Regions from separate parts of the Streptomyces sp. NPDC046859 genome, predicted to be linked through region 4. Evidence: riboswitches for the same ligand, from Rfam matches in the RefSeq annotation. Region 4 holds a riboswitch; each other region holds the start of a gene.

Region 1 (5,295 bases), on a different contig from region 4:
CATGACGGAGACCCAGGCGCCGGGCACGCCGGTGCCGCCCGAGCGCACGCTCGCCGCCGAGTTCGACACCTCGCGCACGACCGTGCGCCAGGCCCTTCAGGAACTCGTCGTCGAGGGCCGGCTCGAGCGCATCCAGGGCAAGGGCACGTTCGTCGCCAAGCCGAAGGTGTCGCAGGCGCTGCAACTCACCTCGTACACCGAGGACATGCGTGCCCAGGGCCTGGAGCCGACCTCACAGCTGCTGGACATCGGCTACATCACCGCCGACGACCGCCTGGCCGGCCTGCTCGACATCACGGCCGGCGGCCGGGTGCTGCGCATCGAGCGGCTGCGCATGGCGAACGGCGAGCCGATGGCCATCGAGACCACGCACCTGTCGGCCAAGCGCTTCCCCGCCCTGCGCCGGTCGCTGGTCAAGTACACCTCGCTCTACACCGCGCTCGCCGAGGTCTACGACGTCCACCTCGCCGAGGCCGAGGAGACCATCGAGACCTCCCTGGCCACCCCCCGCGAGGCGGGCCTGCTCGGCACCGACGTGGGCCTGCCGATGCTCATGCTGTCCCGGCACTCGCTGGACCGCGACGGCCAGCCGGTGGAGTGGGTGCGGTCGGTCTACCGCGGCGACCGGTACAAGTTCGTCGCGCGGCTGAAGCGGCCGCAGGACTGAGCGGTAACGCCGCTGCTCAACGGCCCTGTGCCACGCACACGATTCCTCCACAACCGAACAACGGTCAAGGCCTTCCGCTGCGGTCGCGCCGTCACCTACATTGCCCGGGCATTTCACAGGCGATCAACAAGGGGACGGAGCCGTCAGATGTCAGATGCCCCAGAAGTGAACAGAGGCGTGGTGACACCGACCCGGGTGGTCATCGGCCTCTGCCTGGCCGCGCCCTTCGTGGCGATGCTGTGGGTGGGTTCGTACGCCAAGACCGACCCGGAGTTCATCGGCATCCCCTTCTTCTACTGGTACCAGATGCTGTGGGTGCTGCTCTCGACGCTGCTGACGATGACGGCGTACAAGCTGTGGCAGCGTGACCAGCGCGCCCGCGCCTCGCGGAAGGGCGGTGCGGCGGAATGAACGACGGCGTGAACGGCGTCGCACTCGGCGTCTTCATCTTCTTCTTCCTGGCCGTCACGGTCATGGGCTTCCTGGCCGCGCGCTGGCGCAAGGCCGAGAACGAGCACAGCCTCGACGAATGGGGCCTGGGAGGCCGGTCGTTCGGCACCTGGGTCACCTGGTTCCTGCTCGGCGGCGACCTGTACACCGCGTACACCTTCGTCGCGGTCCCGGCGGCCATCTACGCGGCCGGCGCGGCGGGCTTCTTCGCGGTGCCGTACACCATCCTGGTCTACCCGCTGATCTTCACGTTCCTGCCGCGGCTGTGGTCGGTCTCGCACAAGCACGGCTATGTGACGACCTCGGACTTCGTGCGCGGACGGTTCGGCTCCAAGAGCCTGTCGCTGGCCGTGGCGGTCACCGGCATCCTGGCGACGATGCCCTACATCGCGCTCCAGCTCGTCGGCATCCAGGCCGTCCTGGACGTGATGGGCGTCGGCGGCGGCGAGAGCACCCACTGGTTCGTCAAGGACCTGCCGCTGCTCATCGCCTTCGGTGTGCTGGCGGCGTACACCTACTCGTCGGGACTGCGCGCCCCCGCGCTGATCGCCTTCGTCAAGGACACGCTGATCTACCTCGTCATCGCGGTGGCGATCATCTACATCCCGATCAAGCTCGGCGGCTTCGACGAGATCTTCGCCAAGGCGGGCGACGCCTTCGCGCAGACCAACCCGGCCACCGGCGCGCCGCGCGGTGCGCTGGCCCCGGGCGAGGCGGGCCAGTGGACGTACGCCACGCTGGCGCTGGGCTCCGCGCTCGCGCTGTTCATGTACCCGCACTCGATCACCGCGACGCTGTCCTCACGCAGCCGTGACGTGATCCGGCGCAACACCACGATCCTGCCGCTGTACTCCCTGATGCTGGGCCTGCTGGCGCTGCTCGGCTTCATGGCGATCGCGGCCGGGATCAAGGTGCAGAACGGGCAGCTGGCGATCCCGCAGCTGTTCGAGAACATGTTCCCCGACTGGTTCGCCGGCGTGGCCTTCGCGGCCATCGGCATCGGGGCGCTGGTACCGGCGGCGATCATGTCCATCGCGGCGGCGAACCTGTTCACCCGCAACATCTACAAGGACTTCATCAGGCCCGACGCCACGCCCGCCCAGGAGACCAAGGTCTCCAAGATCGTGTCCCTCCTGGTGAAGGTGGGCGCGCTCGTCTTCGTCCTCACCATGGACAAGACGGTCGCCATCAACTTCCAGCTGCTGGGCGGCATCTGGATCCTGCAGACCTTCCCGGCCCTGGTCGGCGGCCTGTTCACCCGCTGGTTCCACCGCTGGGCGCTGCTGGCCGGCTGGGCGGTCGGCATGCTCTACGGCACGGTCGCCGCGTACGGGGTGGCGTCGCCGACGCAGAAGCACTTCGGCGGCTCGGCCAAGGAGATCCCGGGCATCGGTGAGATCGGCTACATCGGTCTGACGGCGTTCGTGCTCAATGTGCTGGTCACGGTCGTCCTGACCTTCGTCCTGAGGGCCGCGAAGGCGCCCGAGGGCGTCGACGAGACGAAGCCGGAGGACTACACGGCGGACGCGGGTGACCCCGGCGTCCAGGTGGAGCTGCCGCCGGCCACGGCGGGCTCGGCCCACTGAACCACCGGCACACGGCGGGCCGTCGGAGAGATCCGGCGGCCCGCCGCCGTGTGCGCGGGGGTTGTCCCGTCGGCGACGCCGGGGCCCGGCCTGACCGGCGGGACACCTCCTACGGCAGACTCGCCGTATGGACATCGTGATCCGGCAGGCGGACCCAGGCGAGTACGGCATCCTCGGCGAGATCACCGCACGGGCCTATCTCCAGGACGGCTTCCTCGACTTCGGCGAGAGCGACGACTACCTCGGCGAGCTCAAGGACGTGGCCAGGCGCGCGGCGGCCGCACAGGTGCTCGTGGCCGTCGAGCACGACCGCGTCCTCGGCGGCGTGACCTTCGTCCCGGACGGCGGCCCGATGGCCGATCTGGCCCGCCGCGGCGAGGCGGAGATCCGTATGCTCGCCGTCGACCACGCGGCCCGGGGCCGTGGAGCCGGCGAGGCGCTGGTCCGCGCCTGCGTCGACCGCGCCCGCGCCACGGAGGGGTGTGTGCGGGTGATCCTCTCCTCCCAGTCCACCATGCACTCCGCCCACCGCCTCTACGAGCGCCTGGGCTTCGTCCGCACACCGGACCGGGACTGGAACCCCCTGCCGGAGCTGACCGACCTCATGCTCATCACCTATGAGTTGACGCTCTGACACCAGTACGCCACAACATCTAGGGGTGGCGCGGCGGGCGAGCACAAGATGTATGCTCATGCTCGCTGTCGCCGCAGGGGAATCCGGTGCGAATCCGGAACTGTCCCGCAACGGTGTACCTGTGCATGTCGCGTGCACATCGTCAGTCCGAGGACCTGCCGACAGTGCGTCCCGGCCACCCCCGGCCGGTGCGCTCCGACGTCCGGGCCTCGGGGAATGGGCCGGTGGACGCGACGCCCCGTGCGCTCGTGAGCTGCCCCCTGCCTCCGCGAGGCCCAGTGCCGAGCGAGGGAGAGCCTCACGTGACCATCGCGCCAGCCGAACCGGCCTCAGCGGCGGCCGAACCGGAGAACGACGGTCCCGGTGCCGCGCTGTTGCGGACCCTGACCGAGCTGACCGCCGACCTCCCCGACGCCGACCCCGGCCGGATCGCCGGCGCCGCGCTGCGCGGCCGGTCCGCCCGGGCCGACGAGACGGAGCTGCGCGAGCTCGCCACCGAGGCGGCGGCCGGGCTCATCTCCGAGGACCCCGCGTACAGCAGGCTGGCCGCGCGGCTGCTCACCCGCTCCATCGCCGCCGAGGCGGCCTCGCAGGGCGTCACGACCTTCACCGAGTCGGTCGCGACCGGGCACCGCGAGGGCCTCGTCGCCGACCGGACGGCCGCGTTCGTCCGGGCGCACGCCGGCCGGCTCGACGCGCTCGTCGACCCCGCCGCCGACGACCGGTTCGGCTACTTCGGCCTGCGCACCCTCCACAGCCGCTACCTGCTGCGGCACCCGCACACCCGCAAGGTGATCGAGACGCCCCAGCACTTCCTGCTGCGCGTCGCCGCGGGTCTCGCCGCCGACGACACAGCCGGAGCGGTGGACGAGGTCGCCGCGCTCTACCGACTGATGAGCCGCCTGGAGTACCTGCCGTCCTCCCCCACCCTCTTCAACTCCGGCACCCGGCACCCCCAGATGTCGTCGTGCTACCTCCTGGACTCCCCCAAGGACGAGCTGGACTCGATCTACGACCGCTACCACCAGGTCGCGCGCCTGTCCAAGCACGCGGGCGGCATCGGTCTGTCGTACTCCCGCGTCCGGGCCCGGGGTTCGCTGATCCGGGGGACGAACGGGCACTCCAACGGCATCGTGCCGTTCCTGAAGACGCTGGACGCCTCGGTCGCCGCCGTGAACCAGGGCGGCCGGCGCAAGGGCGCCGCCGCGGTCTACCTGGAGACCTGGCACTCCGACATCGAGGAGTTCCTGGAGCTGCGGGACAACACCGGTGAGGACGCCCGCCGTACGCACAACCTGAACCTCGCGCACTGGGTCCCGGACGAGTTCATGCGCCGGGTCGAGGCCGACGGGCCGTGGAGCCTGTTCTCCCCCGCCGACGTGCCCCACCTGGTCGACCTGTGGGGCGAGGAGTTCGACGCGGCGTACCGCGAGGCGGAGCGCGCGGGGCTGGCCCGCAAGACCCTCCCGGCCCGTGAGCTGTACGGCCGTATGATGCGCACCCTCGCGCAGACCGGCAACGGCTGGATGACCTTCAAGGACGCCGCCAACCGGACCGCCAACCAGACCGCCCTGCCCGGGCACGTCGTGCACTCCTCCAACCTGTGCACCGAGATCCTGGAGGTCACGGACGACGGGGAGACGGCGGTCTGCAACCTCGGCTCGGTCAACCTCGGCGCCTTCGTGCGCGACGGTGACATCGACTGGGAGCGCCTGGACGAGACGGTCCGCACGGCCGTCACCTTCCTCGACCGGGTCGTGGACATCAACTTCTACCCGACCGAGCAGGCCGGCCGCTCCAACGCCCGCTGGCGTCCGGTGGGCCTGGGCGCGATGGGCCTGCAGGACGTCCTCTTCCAGCTGCGGCTGCCCTTCGACTCCCCCGAGGCCAAGGCGCTGTCGACCCGGATCGCCGAGCGCATCATGCTCGCCGCGTACGAGGCGTCCGCCGACCTCGCC
Region 2 (5,295 bases), on a different contig from region 4:
AGTCCCGCCACCCGCCGTGCCGTGGCCGCGTCGCGGGCGGTCGTGAACGGCAGGGCGTTGCCCCCGGTGATACGGAACGGCTCGCCCGTGTGCGTCAGGTGGGCGCCGCCCGCCTCCTCCACGAGCAGCAGGCCGGCCGCGTGGTCCCAGGCCGCCTCCCAGCCGAAGGCGGTGGCGTCCAAGTCGCCGCGCGCGACGGCCAGATACTCCAGGCCGGCCGATCCGCACGCGCGCGGGGCGACCCCGTCGGTCCACAGGCCGAGGAGGGACCGCTTCTGCTCGTCGGTGGTGAAGTCCGGGTGGGAGGTGGCGACCCGCAGGTCGCGGCCGGGGTCCGGGGCTCCGGCGCGCAGCCGCTCGCCGTCGAGGAAGGCGCCCTGGCCCCTGACGGCGGTGGCCAGCTGGTCGAGGGCGGGCGCGTAGGTCCAGGAGGCGAGCACCTCGCCGTGCCGGGCGAGGGCGACCAGGGTGCAGAAGCCGGTGTCGCCGTGCACGAACTGCCGGGTGCCGTCGACGGGGTCGACGATCCACACCGGGGCGTCGCCGCGGATCGCGTCGTACACGGACGGGTCGGCGTGCACCGCCTCCTCGCCGACGACGACCGAGCCGGGCAGGAGGGCACCGAGGGCTTCCGTGAGGTACCGCTCGGCGAGCCGGTCGGCGTCGGTCACCAGGTCGTGCGGCCCGCTCTTGCGGTCGACCTCGTGGTCGGCGAGCCGGCGGAAGCGGGGCATGATCTCGGCGGCCGCCGCCTTGCGGACGGCGTCCTCCACGTCGGTGGCGTGCTGGGCGAGAAACTCTTCGATGGTTTCGTTGTCTTCGATCACCCGTCCATGAGAACACGCGCCGCTGACAGCGCCCGCCCGCCGGGTGACCTGCGGACGGCCTCCCGGTGAACGCGCGGGGCGGACGCCACCCGGTCCCCTCAGCGTCCGACGGCGTAGCCCTGCATGCCGCGCGGGTTCGCCGCGGCGGACAGGACCCCGGTGCCGGGGTCGCGCGCGACCGCGCACAGGCGGCCCTCCGACCAGGCGTCGCCGACCGCGACGTCGTGGCCGCGCCGCCGCAGCGCGTCCACCACCGCGGGGTCGGTGCGGGCCTCCACGGTGACGCTCCCGGGCCGCGTGCCGCGCGGGTGGAACGATCCGGGAAAGCTGTCGTTGTGCCAGTTCGGGGCGTCGATGGCGCCCTGGAGGTCGAGGCCGCCGCGGACCCGGCCGCGCAGGGCGACGGCGAGGAAGAAGTGCAGCTGCCACTGGTCCTGCTGGTCCCCGCCGGGGGTGCCGAAGGCCAGCACGGGCTCACCGTCGCGCAGCGCGATGGTGGGGGTGAGCGTGGTGCGGGGGCGCCGTCCCGGCGTCAGGGAGCTCGGCAGGCCCTCCTCCAGCCAGGTCATCTGCAGCCGCGTGCCGAGCGGGAAGCCGAGTTCGGGCACCACGGGGTTGGACTGCAGCCAGCCGCCGCTCGGGGTGGCCGCGACCATGTTGCCCCACCGGTCGACGACGTCGAGGTGGCAGGTGTCGCCGCGGGTGCTGCCGTCGGCGGCCACCTCGGGCTCGCCCGGCACCGGGGACCGGGGCGACTCGGCGATCGTCGGCTCCCCGGCGCCGGGCACGGAGCCGGGTGCGGCGACGGCCGCGCCCCGCGCGTGTGCGCCGAGCCTCGGCGTGCGGCCGCCGGGGCTGCCGGGCCGCAGCTCGAAGGAGGCCGTGTCGCCCACCAGCCGGCGGCGGCCGGCGTTGTAGGCGTCGGACAGCAGGTCGGCGAGGGGCACCTCGGCGGCGTCGCCGTACCAGGCCTCCCGGTCGGCCATGGCCAGCTTGCAGCACTCGATGAGCAGGTGGACGTAGTCCGCGGACCCGTACGGGGGCAGTTCGTCCGGGAGCAGGGCGAGCTGCTGGAGGAGCACCGGGCCCTGGCTCCAGGGCCCGGCCTTGCACAGGGTCCAGCCGTTCCAGTCGTACGTCGCCGGCGCCTCGTAGGTCGCGGACCAGGCAGCCAGGTCGTCGGCCGTGAGGGTGCCGGTGTGGCGCTCGCCGCTGGTGTCGAGGGTGGGCCGGTTCGCCTGCCGGACCAGCGCCTCGGCGATGAACCCGGTGCGCCACACCGCGCGCGCGGCCTCGATCCGTGCGACCCGGTCGCCAGCTCCGGCGATCTCGTCGAGCAGGCGTTTCCAGGTGGCGGCGAGCGCCGGGTTGCGGAAGAGCGTGCCGGGCCGGGGCGGCTCGCCGTCCGGCAGGTACACCTCGGCGGAGGAGGTCCACTCGGTCTCGAACAGCTCGCGCACCGTCTCCACGGTCTCGCCGACGCGCTCCACGGGCGCGTGTCCGTGCTCGGCGTAGCCGATGGCGTACTCCAGGACGTCGGCGGGTGCCAGGGTGCCGTGGTCGCGCAGCAGGACCATCCAGGCGTCGAAGGCGCCGGGCACGGCGGCGGCCAGCGGTCCGGTGCCGGGGACGAGGTCCAGGCCGAGGCCCCGGTAGTGGCTGACGGTCGCGCCCGCGGGGGCGACGCCCTGGCCGCACAGCACCCGCACCTCGCCGCCCGCCGGGGCGAGGAGGATCGGCACCTCGCCGGCCGGCCCGTTCAGGTGCGGTTCGACGACGTGCAGCACGAACGCGCCGGCCACGGCGGCGTCGTAGGCGTTGCCGCCGCGCTCGAGGACCGCCATCGCGGACTGCGAGGCCAGCCAGTGGGTGGAGGACACCATGCCGAAGGTGCCCTGGAGGGTGGGACGGGTGGTGAACATGGCGGGCGTCACCTCGCGGTCGGCGCGGACGGGTCCGTCCGATCTTCCTTGACATCCTCCCCTCCCTGAAGGGAGGGGATTCCTGGCTCAGGCTGCCTCCGGGAGCAGCGCTCCCGGAGGTCTTACGCCCTCGGCACCAGCCGGGTTGAGACCAGCCCGGACGAGCATCACGCGGGCGGAGTTCTTGTCCCTGGGGGATACGACTCCGCACGCGGTGCAGGTGTGGGTACGTTCCGAAAGAGGAAGTGCGTGCTTGGTTCTCGCTCCGCACGACGCGCAGTCCATGGTGGTATGTGCGGGATTGACGAGGCGGATGTCCCGCCCGTGCTTGCGACCCATCTCGATCAGGGCGGTCTTGGTGGCGCCGATCGCGGCGTCCGCCGCCTTGCGCGCCATCGTGGACTTGGCGAGGAACTTCGGCCGGAAGTCCTCGACGGCGATCGCATCGTGGTCGCGGACCACGGACTTGGCCCATTTGCGGGCGGTGTCCTGCCGCTGCCGGGCGACCTTCTTGTGCAGCTTCGCGGCCCGCAGCTGCGCCTGCCGGTAGCCCTTGGACGCGGCCTGCCCGCGTGCGGGCTTGCGGCGGGCCATCATCCGCTGGTAGCAGGCGAGTTTGTGTGCGGCGTTCTTCCCATGCTGGGTGTGGGGGAGGTCGTGGGCGTCGGACGTGGTGGTCGCGGTCTCCTTGACGCCCCAGTCCACGCCGAGGACACGGCCCGTGGCCGGGAGCGGCTGGGCTTCGGTCAACTCCGAGATCCTGCATCTGCTTGAGGTCGCCCTCACCACCATGGACGGCGACGACCAATCGCCCTGACGGCGATGGCTCCTTCCTCGCCCTGCTCCGCAGGGGTCCGATTCCTCCAGGCCTGAAGGCCGGGGCATCCTCGGAGGTATCAGGTGACCGCCCGTTCGATGTTCAACCGTTCATGGGGGCGTGGAGCGAGGGTGGCGTGAAGGTGTGGAGGTCGGGCGGACCGGGCCAGGCCGCCTGACCCGGGCCGCCACCCCACGCGGACTCTCGCCGGCCTGCCCGCACCGGTGGGCGACCACCTGCGCGCGACGCCGCCAGGATGACGCCTGAACCCGTCACCGCCGCGACGAGCGGATGGTCAGCCGTTCCCGGGGGCGCGGGACGAGGGCGGGGGGAAGGTGTGGAGGTCGAGGATCTCCGGGCAGGGGGCGACGCCGGGGCCACCCGCCCGGACCCAGGCGATGACGTCCTCGGTGGCGTCCGGATCGTTGACGAGGCCGAGCCAGACCGGGCGGGCGCCCGCCGCCCGCGCCGCGGCGGAGGGCTGGACGACGACCACGTTGGCGTGGTCGCAGACGTCGAGGCAGTCCGAGACGCGTACGGGCACGCTGTCCCTCAGCCGGGCGGCCTGACGGGCATGGTCCACACCGGCCACCTTCGGGCTGCCGCAGCAGCAGTCCCGGCAGAGCACGACCCGGCAGGGCGGGGACGGGGGGCGCCGGTCCGGGAGCGGCGGCTCGGACGACGGCGGGGGCGGGGGTACGGGCATGACTGCCTTCGGGTCGGGGCTCGTACGCGGAGCCGGCCTGCGGAGGTCCTCCCCGCCCGGTGGCGCGGAGGTGCCGGCAGGTCTTCGGACTCGGGTTCGTCCCGGCGGGGCGCCTTCCCGGTCTCCCAGTGGCGTGCCTGCCCCGCCCGTCCCCCTCACCGCTGCGCGTCAGTTCCGGATTCGCACCGGATTCCCTGGCCCCGCAAGGGGCTCGACCAGCTCCGCGAGGCTATCAAGTCGGGGCCGCGAGCGGCTCCTCCGTCGTGCCCGCGCAGGCCGCGGAGGAGTGCGGAGACGCAGGTCACAATCTGGAAGAGGGCAAGGTCACAGCCGTGCCCCCTGCTGCTCCTTTGGCGATCTGACCTAGCATCCGAGCATGACGGTCCTGCCTGACGACGGGCTCTCGCTGGCCGCCGAGTTCCCTGACGCAACCCATGAGCAGTGGCAACACCTGGTGGAGGGTGTGCTGCGCAAGGCGGGCAAGGACGTGTCGGGGACGGCTGCCGAGGACGCCCTGTCCACCCCACTCGAGGACGGGATGCGCTCCCGCCCCCTGTACACCGCGCGCGACGCCGCGCCCGACCCCGGCCTGCCCGGCTTCACCCCGTTCGTCCGGGGCGGGCGCCCCGAGGGCAACACGGCCGGCGGCTGGGACGTACGGCAGCGGCACACCACGGCCGCGGACGGCGTGGTGCTGGCGGACCTGGAGAACGGCGTCACCTCGCTCTGGCTGGTCCTCGGCGACGCCGGCATCCCGGTGTCCTCCCTCGGCCGGGCCCTCGACGGCGTCTACCTCGACCTCGCCCCGGTCGTCCTGGACGCGGGCGCCGGGACGGAGACCGCCGCACACGCCCTGCTGGACCTGTACGCGGAGCGCGGCGTCGCCAAGGACGCGGCGCGCGGCAACCTCGGCGCCGACCCGCTCGGCCACGAGGCCCGCACCGGCACGTCCCTCCCGTTCGCGCCGGCCGCCGTGCTGGCCCGGCGGTGCGCCGAGGAGTACCCGGGGCTGCGGGCGCTGAC
Region 3 (5,295 bases), on a different contig from region 4:
TCGCCATTCCGGGGGGAATCATGGCTCGTGCCCGCAAACCGTCCCGTCCGCACCATCCGCCCCGTCCGTCCCGTCACCGCATCCACCGCTCACGCCTCATGGCGGCCTGCGCGGCGGTGCTCGCGCTGAGCGGCGCCGCCGTCGCCGGCACCCCGGCCCCGGCCGTGGCCGCCGGGGAACCCAGAGGCCATGACGTCTCGTCGCACCAGAAGGACGTCGACTGGCCGGACAGCCGGGCGAAGGGCGCCCGGTTCGTCTACGTCAAGGCGACCGAGTCGCACACCTACCGCAACCCGTACCACGCCCGGCAGTACGACGGCGCCCGGGCCGCCGGCCTGGTGCGCGGCGCCTACCACTTCGCCCTGCCCGACCGGTCCTCGGGCCGCGCGCAGGCGGCTTTCTTCGTGCGCAACGGCGGCGGCTGGCGGCCGGACGGCTGGACCCTGCCGCCCGCCCTCGACATCGAGTACAACCCGTACGGCACGCACAAGTGCTACGGGCTGCGCAAGGCGGCGATGACCGCCTGGATCAGGGCGTTCAGCGACGAGGTGCGCCGGCTGACCGGCCGCCGTCCGGTGATCTACACCACCACCCACTGGTGGAACACCTGCACCGGCGCCTCCCGCGCCTTCGCCGACCACCCGCTGTGGGTGGCCCGCTACGATGCCCCGAACCCCGGAACGCTGCCGTCCGGATGGCGTGCGTGGACCCTCTGGCAGTACGACAACGGCGGCAGCCTGCCGGGTGACCAGAATCTCTTCAACGGGTCCCTGGCACAGCTGAGGTCGTTCGCCCGCGGCGGTTAGGCCGCGCCCCGCAAGGGCCCGGCCGGGGTGCCGCGGACGGAGGGCTTCCGTTCATAGCGGAAGTCCTCCCTGCCGGACACCGTGCGGCCCGCCCCAGTTCACCTTCCGTTCACTCAGGTTGCCTACGTTCATCGAGCCAATGACCTCGAACGATTGCCTGGGTAAATGGAAAACTTCTCGCTGATCCTCGCGATCGTGGTGGTAACCGCGCTCGCGTTCGATTTCACGAACGGTTTTCACGACACCGCCAACGCGATGGCCACGACCATCTCGACCGGTGCGCTCAAGCCCAAGGTCGCGGTGGCCATGTCCGCCGTGCTCAACCTTGTGGGCGCCTTCCTCTCGGTGGAGGTCGCCAACACGATCTCCAAGGGTCTCGTCGACGAGACCGGCATCCGTCCCGAGGTCATCTTCGCCGCGTTGGTCGGCGCGATCCTCTGGAACCTCCTCACCTGGCTGGTGGGCCTGCCCTCCAGCTCGTCGCACGCCCTGATGGGCGGCCTGATCGGCGCCACCATCGCCTCGGCGGGCGTCGGCGCCGTCCACGGCGACGTGCTGGTCACCAAGGTCCTGCTCCCGGCCGTCGCCGCCCCGATCGTCGCGGGCGTCGCGGCCCTGCTGGCCACGCGGCTCACCTACACGCTCGGCAGGAAGGCCGACGGCCAGGCCGCGAAGAAGGGCTACCGCGCCGGTCAGATCGCCTCCGCGGGCCTCGTCTCCCTCGCCCACGGCACCAACGACGCCCAGAAGACCATGGGCATCATCACCCTCGCCCTCGTCGCGGGCGGCACCCTCGCCCCCGACTCGGACCCGCCCACCTGGGTCATCCTCTCCGCCGGCCTGGCCATCGCGCTCGGCACCTACCTGGGCGGCTGGCGGATCATCCGCACCATGGGCAAGGGCCTGACCGACCTCCAGCCGCAGCAGGGCTTCGCCGCCCAGACCAGCGCGGCGACGGTCATCCTGGCCTCCTCCCACCTCGGCTTCTCCCTGTCCACCACGCACTCGGTCTCCGGCTCCGTGATGGGCGCCGGTCTGGGCCGCAAGGGCGGCGTGGTCCGCTGGTCCACGGCCACCCGGATGTTCGTCGCCTGGGGCCTGACCCTGCCGGCCGCCGCGCTGGTCGCCGCGCTCGCCGAGTACGTGACGGGTCTCGGCGACTGGGGCACCGCCGCCGTCGCGGTCTTCCTGGTCGCCTCCAGCGCCGCCATCTGGAAGATCTCCCGCCGCGAGGTCATCGACCACACCAACGTCACCGACTACGACGAGCCCGCCGGCGTGGTCACCACCGCCATGGCCGCCGTGACCCCGCCTCCCGCGGGCACGGTGACCGAGGACCTCGCGGTCACCCTCCCCGCACCGGCATCCGGAGCCGAGCCCTCCAAGGCCGGCGTGTGACCCCCGGTCCCCCCTCCCGGCAACACAAGGAAGCAGCATGAAGATCGACTGGGCGTCCCTCGGCTCCGTCTTCGGTGTCAGTCTCGTCGTCACGGTGGCCCTCGTGGGCCTGTTCACCCTCGGCATCGCGGGCCTCTCGCGCCGCGAACGGGCGGTCGCCCAGGGCGACTCGGCCGCGCTCGCGGTCACCGGCGCGTACGCGTGCTTCGCGGCGTGCACGGCGGCCGTGGCGTACGGCATCTATCTCATCGTGGCCTGACGCACGGCGCGCGACTCCTGAGGTGCGTGACGGGACACCGTCGCGCACCTTCGGTGTGTGTGGGCCTGCGCACACTCTCCCGTCGCAGGTCACAGGCAAGTTGACGGCCGTCGCGACCCATGGTGGACTTCCGGAGCCATCTACGGCGGCAGAAGAGGAAGCCGGTGCGAATCCGGCGCGGTCCCGCCACTGTCACCGGGGTAGTAACCCCCGGGAGCCAGGAACTCTCGCCGCCGGTCTCGTCGAACCAGGGCGTGGACACCCTGAGTGAGGACATCACGCGATGCTCGCCTGCCGCTCGTCACGCAGTACCGGACCCCTGTCCGACGCCACCACCGGCTGAACCCCATGCGTGCCGAACGCGTCTTCGCGTACGGCGCCGCCGCCGGACTCCTCGGTGACCTGCTGCTCGGCGATCCACGCCGTGGGCATCCGGTCGCCGCGTTCGGACGTGCCGCGGGCGCCGTGGAACGAGTGCTGTGGCGCGACCACCGCGCCTGGGGTGTGCTGCACACCGCCGTGTGCGCCGGTGGCGCCGTGGCGGCCGCCGCGCTGGGCGCACGTGCCGTGCGCCCCTCCCCCGCCGCCTCCGTCGCCCTGACCGGCGCCGTCACCTGGGCCGTCGTCGGCGGCACGTCGCTCGCCCGGGAGGCCCGGGCCGTCGGACGTGCCCTGGAGGCAGGCGACGTCGAGGCGGCGCGGGCGCGGCTGCCGCATCTGTGCGGCCGCGACCCGCAGGCGCTGGACGCCGACGGGATCGCGCGGGCGGTCGTGGAGTCCGTCGCCGAGAACACCTCGGACGCCGTGGTCGGCGCCCTGGTGTGGGGAGCCGTCGCCGGCGTGCCGGGCCTCGCCGGGTTCCGGGCCGTCAACACCCTCGACGCCATGGTCGGGCACCGCTCCCCCGAGTACCGCCGCTACGGCTGGGCCTCGGCCCGTCTCGACGACGTGGCCGGCTGGCCGGGTGCCCGGCTGACCGCCGCGCTGGCCGCCGTCGCCGGGGGCGACCCCCGGGGCGCCGTACGGGCCTGGCGCGCGGACGCGCACCGGCATCCCAGCCCCAACGCGGGCCCGGTGGAGGCGTCGTTCGCGGGCGCGCTCGGGGTGCGGCTCGGCGGGACGCTGTCGTACGGCGGGCGGGTGGAGCACCGGCCCGTGCTGAACGGCGCCGCCGGACGGGCCGTCCGGGTCGCCGACATCGAGCGGGCCGTGCGTCTCTCCCAGCGGGTCGGGGTGCTCGCCCTGGGCGTGTGCGCCGGGGCGCGGCTCCTGCTCGGGCGGCGCGGGGCGAGAGGACGTGTCTCGTGAAGGGCGGGCTGCTCGTCGCCGGCACGACCTCCGACGCCGGCAAGAGCGTCGTCACCGCCGGGATCTGCCGGTGGCTGGTGCGCCAGGGCGTGAAGGTCGCGCCCTTCAAGGCGCAGAACATGTCGCTGAACTCGTTCGTCACCCGCGAGGGCGCGGAGATCGGGCGGGCGCAGGCCATGCAGGCCCAGGCGTGCCGTATCGAGCCGACCGCGCTGATGAACCCCGTCCTGCTGAAGCCGGGCGGGGACCAGAGCAGTCAGGTGGTGCTGCTGGGCAGGCCGGTGGGCGAGATGAGCGCACGCGGCTACCACGGCGGACGGCAGCAGCGGCTGCTCGGCACCGTGCTGGACTCCCTCGCCGAACTGCGGGCCACGTACGACGCGGTGATCTGCGAGGGGGCCGGTTCCCCGGCCGAGATCAATCTGCGGCGCACCGACATCGTGAACATGGGGATCGCACGCGGCGCGGGGCTGCCCGTGCTGGTCGTGGGCGACATCGACCGGGGCGGTGTCTTCGCCTCGTTCTTCGGGACCGTGGCGCTGCTGTCCCGCGAGGACCAGGAGCTGGTCGCCGGGTTCCTCGTCAACAAGTTCCGCGGCGACGTCTCGCTCCTCGAACCCGGCCTCGACATGCTGCACGGCCTCACCGGACGGCGGACGTACGGCGTCCTGCCCTTCCGGCACGGACTCGGCATCGACGAGGAGGACGGCCTGCGGGTGTCGCTGCGCGGGGCGGTGCGCGAGTCCGAGGTGGCCGCCCCGGTCGGCGAGGACGTGCTGCGGGTCGCCGTGTGCGCGGTGCCGCTGATGTCGAACTTCACGGACGTCGACGCGCTCGCCGCCGAACCGGGCGTCGTCGTGCGGTTCGTGGACCGGCCGGAGGAACTGGCCGACGCCGACCTGGTGGTGGTGCCCGGCACCCGGGGCACCGTCCGCGCCCTGGCATGGCTGCGGGAGCGGGGTCTCGCGCAGGCCCTGGTGCGCCGGGCCGCCGAGGGCCGCCCGATCCTCGGTGTCTGCGGCGGCTTCCAGCTTCTCGGCGAGCACATCGAGGACGACGTGGAGAGCCGTGCCGGTCACGTCGACGGCCTCGGCCTGCTGCCCGTGCGGGTGCGGTTCGCCCGCGAGAAGACCCTGACCCGGCCCGCCGGTGAAGCGCTCGGCGAGCGCGTCGAGGGCTACGAGATCCACCACGGGGTCGCCGAGGTCCTGGCGGGCGAACCCTTCCTGGACGGCTGCCGGGTCGGTCAGACCTGGGGCACCCACTGGCACGGCTCGCTCGAGTCGGACGCCTTCCGGCGCGCCTTCCTGCGGGAGGTGGCGGCCGCCGCGGGCCGCCGCTTCGTGCCGGCGCCCGGCACCTCGTTCGCCGCGCTGCGCGAGGAGCAGCTCGACCGGCTCGGCGACCTCATCGAACGACACGCGGACACGGACGCGCTGTGGCGGCTCATCGAGTCGGGCGCGCCGCGAGGACTGCCCTTCATCCCCCCGGGAGCGCCCGCATGAGCACAGTGTTGTTGCTGTC
Region 4 (5,295 bases):
CCACGATGTTGGTCCTGGCCAGAACGACCGACCCTTCTGGGCCCTCGGGGGCAGTCAGCGCCAACACGCCACCGTCTGGTGAGTACGCCGCTGTGTACTCACCTTCATCTACGTCTATCGCCTCGATCCAGTTCGTAGCGTGGACGAAGGACTCGAAGACGAGGAGGTCGTCGTCGCGGTCGAAGACGAGCACGGTGTCAGGAGGCAGTTCCATAGAAATCACTGTCGCAGTCCCATTCCTCGTGCTGCGACCAAAATAAACGATGTCTTAGCTTCGCTAACCCCGGCACCGTCGCTTGATTCGCCGTACGCCTGAGCCCCTCAGCTTTCGCCGTCTTCGACGCCTGGCGGACCGGTCCACGCCCAGCGCGTCGGACTGGTCGCGGGGCCGGTCATGCAGCAGGTCAGCGGCCTCCGGGAACATGCATCCGGCCGTTGGCGCGGTTCTCGTACTCGCGGTGGACCCTGCGCCGGGCTGAGACCGCCGGAACGCCTTGGTCACCGTCGAGTTCATGCCGCCTTGGACGACGCCCCCCCGTTACCCCAGGGGGCGGTCGGCCACCGTGAGCCCAGTCGTCGAGATCGAGGGTGACTTCCCACGGTTCCCGGGCCATGCAAGCGCGCACCTTACCTGCCTCGCCCTCGGCCGACCCCCTTTCGGGGGAGAGGAGTTCCCGAAATGCGGCCTTGGCCTTCGTGAGGCGCAGCTGCACAGTACGCGCGGCGGAGAGCTCCAGGACATCGACGATGACCTGCTAGTCGGCGCCGGTCGGCACCGCCCACCCGCTTGAACGGGGCCCCGCCACGAAGAACCGCTTCAGCGGGCAGGCGGCACGACGGAGGGCTCTCGCAAGGACGTGACTTGCGGGAGCCCTGCGCCGTCTCCGCAACGTGCGCGTGCCTCGGCGCGGGTGGCGCCTCCCCCCGTGCAGCCCTTCAGGCGCGTGGTTCTTGGGGGAGGAACGTCACCTGAGGGGCGCCCGTGCGCGGATGGACGGCCACCTCCGTCGCCACTCCGTAGACCTTGGCCAGGAGCCCGGGGGTGAGTATCTCGGCGGGGGGTCCGGAGGCGGTGACTTCGCCGTCGTGCAGGACGTAGAGGCGGTCGCAGTAGTAGGCGGCCAGGTTGAGGTCGTGCAGCGCGAGCAGCACGGTCACGGGCAGGCGCCGCAGGGCGTCGAGCACGGACAGTTGGTGCCGGATGTCGAGGTGGTTGGTGGGTTCGTCGAGGACGAGGAGAGTGGGCTGCTGGGCGAGGGCACGCGCGATGAGCACGCGCTGGCGTTCGCCGCCGGAGAGCCGGTCGAAGGGGCGGTCGGCCAGGTGGACGGCGTCGACCGCCAGGAGCGCTGAGGTGATGAGTTCGGCGTCCTCGGGGGTGTCGCCTGCGAGGAGCCGTTTGTGTGGGGTGCGGCCCATGGCGACGACCTCGCGCACGGCGAGGTCGAGGTCGGGTGCCGACTCCTGGACCACCGCCGCCACGGAGCGGGCCAGTTGCCGCACCGGCAACGACCAGGCGTCGCCTCCGTCGACCCGGACCTCGCCCGTGTCGGGGCGCAGGACGCGGTAGACGGTGCGCAGGAGGCTGGACTTGCCGCTGCCGTTGGGCCCCACGAGCCCGATGGTCTCGCCTGGGCGGGCGGTCAGGGACACGTCGCGCACCAGGTGGCGGGCGCCGGCGGTGAGCGTGACGCCGTGGAGGCTCAGTTCGGTCGCGGTCATGCCGCTCCTCGGTCGGTGCCGCGCCGGGCGTCCCGGCGCATGAGCCACAGGAAGAACGGCCCGCCGCACAAGGCCGTGAGTACGCCGACGGGTATCTCCATCGGTGCGGCGATCGTCCGTGCGGCGATGTCGGCCCAGAGGAGGAAGACCGCTCCGCCGAGCGCCGCCGTCGGCAGGACCCGGCGGTGGTCGCCGCCGACGAACAGACGCACGATGTGGGGCGTCATCAGGCCGACGAAGCCGATCGGTCCGGCCGCCGCGACGAGCACGCCCGTGACGAGGGAGAGCAGGACGAACAGCCGGGCACGGAAGCGGGCCACGTCCAGACCCATGGTGGTGGCTGCCTCCTCGCCGGCCAGCAGCAGGTTCAAGTTGCGGGCCTGCGCCATGAGGACGCCGACACCGAGCAGCAAGGCCGTGCTCGGCAGCCACAGCGTGCCCCAATTGACCCCGCCGAGGCCGCCGAGCGTCCAGGCGAGGACCGCGCGGGTCTCGTTGCCCCGATCGGTGGTGAGCAGGAGCAGATCGAGGACCGCGGTGAGCATCGCCGCGATCGCCACGCCGGACAGCACGAGACGCGATGAGGTGATCCGTCCGCCGGTGCGGGCGGTGGCGTACACGAGCAGGAGTGCGCCCAAGGCACCTACGAAGGCTGCCGCCGACAGGGAGACGGGACCGAAAAGGGTGGCCCCGAACACGATGACCGAGAACGCGCCGAGGGACGCTCCCGAGGAGACCCCGAGCAGGTACGGCTCGGCGAGCGGGTTGCGCACCAGGGCCTGAAGGGCCGTGCCGATCACCGCAAGGCCGGCGCCGGTGACCGCACCGAGCAGCACCCGCGGCGCCCGCACGTCCACCACGATGGTCTCCCGGGCCCGCGACCAGTCCGGCTGCTGCCAGTCGGCACCCAGTGCGTGCGTCACGATGCCCCACACCTGGCCGGGTGGCACGTGGACGGAGCCGATCGCAAGTCCCGTAGTGGCGGAGACGGCGAGCAGGGCGGTGAGTACGAGCAGCGTGACGGCCAGCCGCGTGCGGCCCCCTCCTGGCTGCGTGGTCTTCCGTGGTCGGACCCTGCGCTCCGTGGACGCGCCGGTGGCGGTCCGGGTCACCGGAAGCTCTCGGGGTGCAGTCCGCGGGCCAGGTCGTCGACCGCGTAGGCCGAGCGGATTCCCACCAGGGTGGCGGTCAGCGGCAGGACGACGAATCGCTTGTTCCTGACAGCGGGTACGTCGGCGAGCGCGGGCTGGGACAGCAGGAACCGCTTCTTCTGCTCGACGTTTCCGGCACCGGCGTAGTCGTAGATGGCGATGACCTCCGGTTTGCGCTCGATGACCTGCTCCCAGGAGACATCGCCGAAGACGTCGTCGAGGTCGGCGAAGACGTTCTCGCCGCCGGCCAGGCGGATCAGCTCGGTGCCCAGGCTCTTGCCGCCCGCGGTGAATGCGGCCTTGTCGCCGCTGTCGTAGACGAAGACGGGCACCTCGGGCTCGCCTTCGACCGTGCCTGCGGCCTTGCCGACGCGGCCCCTGAGTTCGGTGACCAGCTTGTCGGCCCGGTCCGAGACACCGAAGATCTTGCCGATGGTGCGGATCTCGTCGTAGGTGTCCTCCATCGTCACCTTCTTCTTGCCGCAGTACTCACGGTTGAGGTAGGTGTCGATGCCCGCGTCGGCGAACGCTGAGCGGGAGCGGCCCTCCTTCTCGGCGAAGGCACTGCCGTAGCCGCCGTAGACGAGTTCGGGTTCGGCATCCAGGACCTTCTCGAACGACGGTTCCTTGCGCGCCAGTTCGGGAACCGCCTCGTAATCCTTCTTCAGCTCGGGCAGAACCGCGGAGTCGGGGAAGGCCTTGCCGACCATGCGATCCTTCAGGCCGAGGGCGAGCATGAGTTCAGCCGGGTGCTGGTGGATGGTGACCACCCGTGACGGCGGCTTGTCGTACGTCCTCCTCACGCCGCAGTTGTCGATGGTGACCGGGAAACCCGCGGGCACGGCCGCGGTCGCCTTCGCGTCCCCGCCGCTCTCGTCGGCCGCACCGCAGCTCGTGGTCAACAGCACTGACGACAGAGCCACGGCAGCGGCCGTGGCACGAAGGAGCCCGCGCGTGCGGGCAGGGGTGAACAGCTGGGACACGTGAAGCCTCCTGGAGTCCGCGCTCCTCGGATCGGGCCCGCGACGGACCAGTGTCCTGACTCCCGGATCGACGCTTCCTCCGCCTTCCCGCGCGGCGCGCAGTGGCGTGTCGGAGGGGCGCTCCCCGGTCACAGTGGCGGGACCGTGCCGGATTCGCACCGGCTTCCTGTCTCCCGTCGCGGCGATGACCAGGTGATCTTACGATTCCCCGCGTCGCAGGCAAAAGGGCGCGCGGACCCGGCCGTGCGCACCACGCCTCCCTCACGCTTCGCGGACGGCCCGAAGGGTGAGTCGTTCAGCGCTCTCGTCGTAAGGGCGCCCCTCGAACCCGCCGAAGACCTGCCCGCGGCCGAACCCCGCCTCCTCGGCCATCCGTCGCCGCTCCGCCGCGCTGTGCACCCTGAGAAGCCGTGCCGCCGGGCCAGAACCGCCTGGGCGGTTTCCGGTACGGGCGTCAGCGCCGATCGCGAAGCGCGGCGTCACCCTGGCCGTCGCCTTTCCACGGTGGGGGACGGCGGGTTCGGGGTCTGCGTGTCGTCGAGGTCGGCATGGGGGTCGGCCTCCGTTGGCGGCGCTGTCCGGGTGGTCCTCGTCTCGCGGACTCGGTGGGGGGAGTGCGGCTTGGGCGGGCGGGTGGATGAGGCGAGGCAGGTTTCGTCTGGCGGAGACGTCGGCGCTTTCTTGTGTCGATGGTTTGACACAAGTTTTCGCAGCAGGGCATCTTGTATCCATCGTTTGGTACAAGGTGCCTTGGGGGATCTTCACGTGCTCGACACCGTCCCGCTCCAGTCCCGGTTCCTCGACCACGCCGACCATTACGCCCGATGGTCCGGCCTGGCGATCGGCTTCGAGTTCGGGCCGGGCGACCACCGGCAGCGTCGCGACCGTGCCTGGGCCATCGTGGGAGCCTGGGGACTGCTGGTGTCGTGTCAGGTCCTTCTCGTCGTACTGATGCTTCTCGTCGCGCTCACGGACGGGCCCTGCGCCGGCCCGCTCGGCGCGGTCACCATCGTGGTGATCTGCCCCCTGGGTCTGCTGAGCGTGTTCACGTTCGGATGGTCCGTGCTCACCGTGGTGGCGCCACGGGCGGTGGACGACGGTGTGGCGGACGAGGGGAGTGGCGACGATGAGTGAACGCACCGTCCGTGTCGACACCACCAGCCAGGTACCGCCGTACGAGCAGATCCGTGCCCAGTTGGCCGCGCTCATCCGTACCGGCCGGCTGGCCGAGGGCGAGCGCCTGCCGACCGTTCGGCAACTCGCTGCAGACCTCGGTCTGGCGCCGGGCACCGTGGCCCGTGCCTACCGCGAGCTGGAGGCCGCGAGATTGATCCGGACCCGCCGGGGCGCGGGTACCCGGGTGGCCGAACTCCCGGCCGCGCACGGGCACGATGTCCATCAACTGGACACGCTGGCACGCGACTTCACCTCGGCAGCCC

What was found. Region 4 has a riboswitch for cobalamin ahead of ABZ899_RS31205 (ABC transporter substrate-binding protein). Riboswitches for the same ligand answer to the same signal wherever they lie in the genome.
Region 1: another riboswitch for cobalamin. It lies ahead of ABZ899_RS12775 (ribonucleoside-diphosphate reductase subunit alpha); the one in region 4 lies ahead of ABZ899_RS31205 (ABC transporter substrate-binding protein).
Region 2: another riboswitch for cobalamin. It lies ahead of ABZ899_RS07685 ((2Fe-2S) ferredoxin domain-containing protein); the one in region 4 lies ahead of ABZ899_RS31205 (ABC transporter substrate-binding protein).
Region 3: another riboswitch for cobalamin. It lies ahead of ABZ899_RS09950 (cobalamin biosynthesis protein); the one in region 4 lies ahead of ABZ899_RS31205 (ABC transporter substrate-binding protein).

Annotation. Positions count from the first base shown of each region.
Region 1 is NZ_JBEYXR010000007.1:95,698-100,992, forward strand. It holds gene ABZ899_RS12755 (GntR family transcriptional regulator) at 1-667, shown strand, start outside; gene ABZ899_RS12760 (DUF3311 domain-containing protein) at 815-1,078, shown strand; gene mctP (monocarboxylate uptake permease MctP) at 1,075-2,703, shown strand; gene ABZ899_RS12770 (GNAT family N-acetyltransferase) at 2,831-3,337, shown strand; cobalamin riboswitch at 3,355-3,515, shown strand; gene ABZ899_RS12775 (ribonucleoside-diphosphate reductase subunit alpha) at 3,640-5,295, shown strand, end outside.
Region 2 is NZ_JBEYXR010000004.1:294,984-300,278, forward strand. It holds gene ABZ899_RS07670 (inositol monophosphatase family protein) at 1-827, opposite strand, end outside; gene ABZ899_RS07675 (gamma-glutamyltransferase) at 926-2,749, opposite strand; partial or broken gene ABZ899_RS07680 (transposase) at 2,837-3,493, opposite strand; gene ABZ899_RS07685 ((2Fe-2S) ferredoxin domain-containing protein) at 3,862-4,272, opposite strand; cobalamin riboswitch at 4,330-4,507, opposite strand; gene ABZ899_RS07690 (methylmalonyl-CoA mutase family protein) at 4,649-5,295, shown strand, end outside.
Region 3 is NZ_JBEYXR010000005.1:356,895-362,189, reverse strand. It holds gene ABZ899_RS09965 (lysozyme) at 21-806, shown strand; gene ABZ899_RS09960 (inorganic phosphate transporter) at 972-2,204, shown strand; gene ABZ899_RS09955 (hypothetical protein) at 2,242-2,463, shown strand; cobalamin riboswitch at 2,570-2,713, shown strand; gene ABZ899_RS09950 (cobalamin biosynthesis protein) at 2,812-3,771, shown strand; gene ABZ899_RS09945 (cobyric acid synthase) at 3,768-5,276, shown strand; gene cobN (cobaltochelatase subunit CobN) at 5,273-5,295, shown strand, end outside.
Region 4 is NZ_JBEYXR010000030.1:55,480-60,774, reverse strand. It holds gene ABZ899_RS31220 (hypothetical protein) at 1-214, opposite strand, end outside; gene ABZ899_RS31215 (ABC transporter ATP-binding protein) at 937-1,722, opposite strand; gene ABZ899_RS31210 (iron ABC transporter permease) at 1,719-2,834, opposite strand; gene ABZ899_RS31205 (ABC transporter substrate-binding protein) at 2,831-3,856, opposite strand; cobalamin riboswitch at 3,905-4,026, opposite strand; gene ABZ899_RS31200 (hypothetical protein) at 4,622-4,990, shown strand; gene ABZ899_RS31195 (GntR family transcriptional regulator) at 4,983-5,295, shown strand, end outside.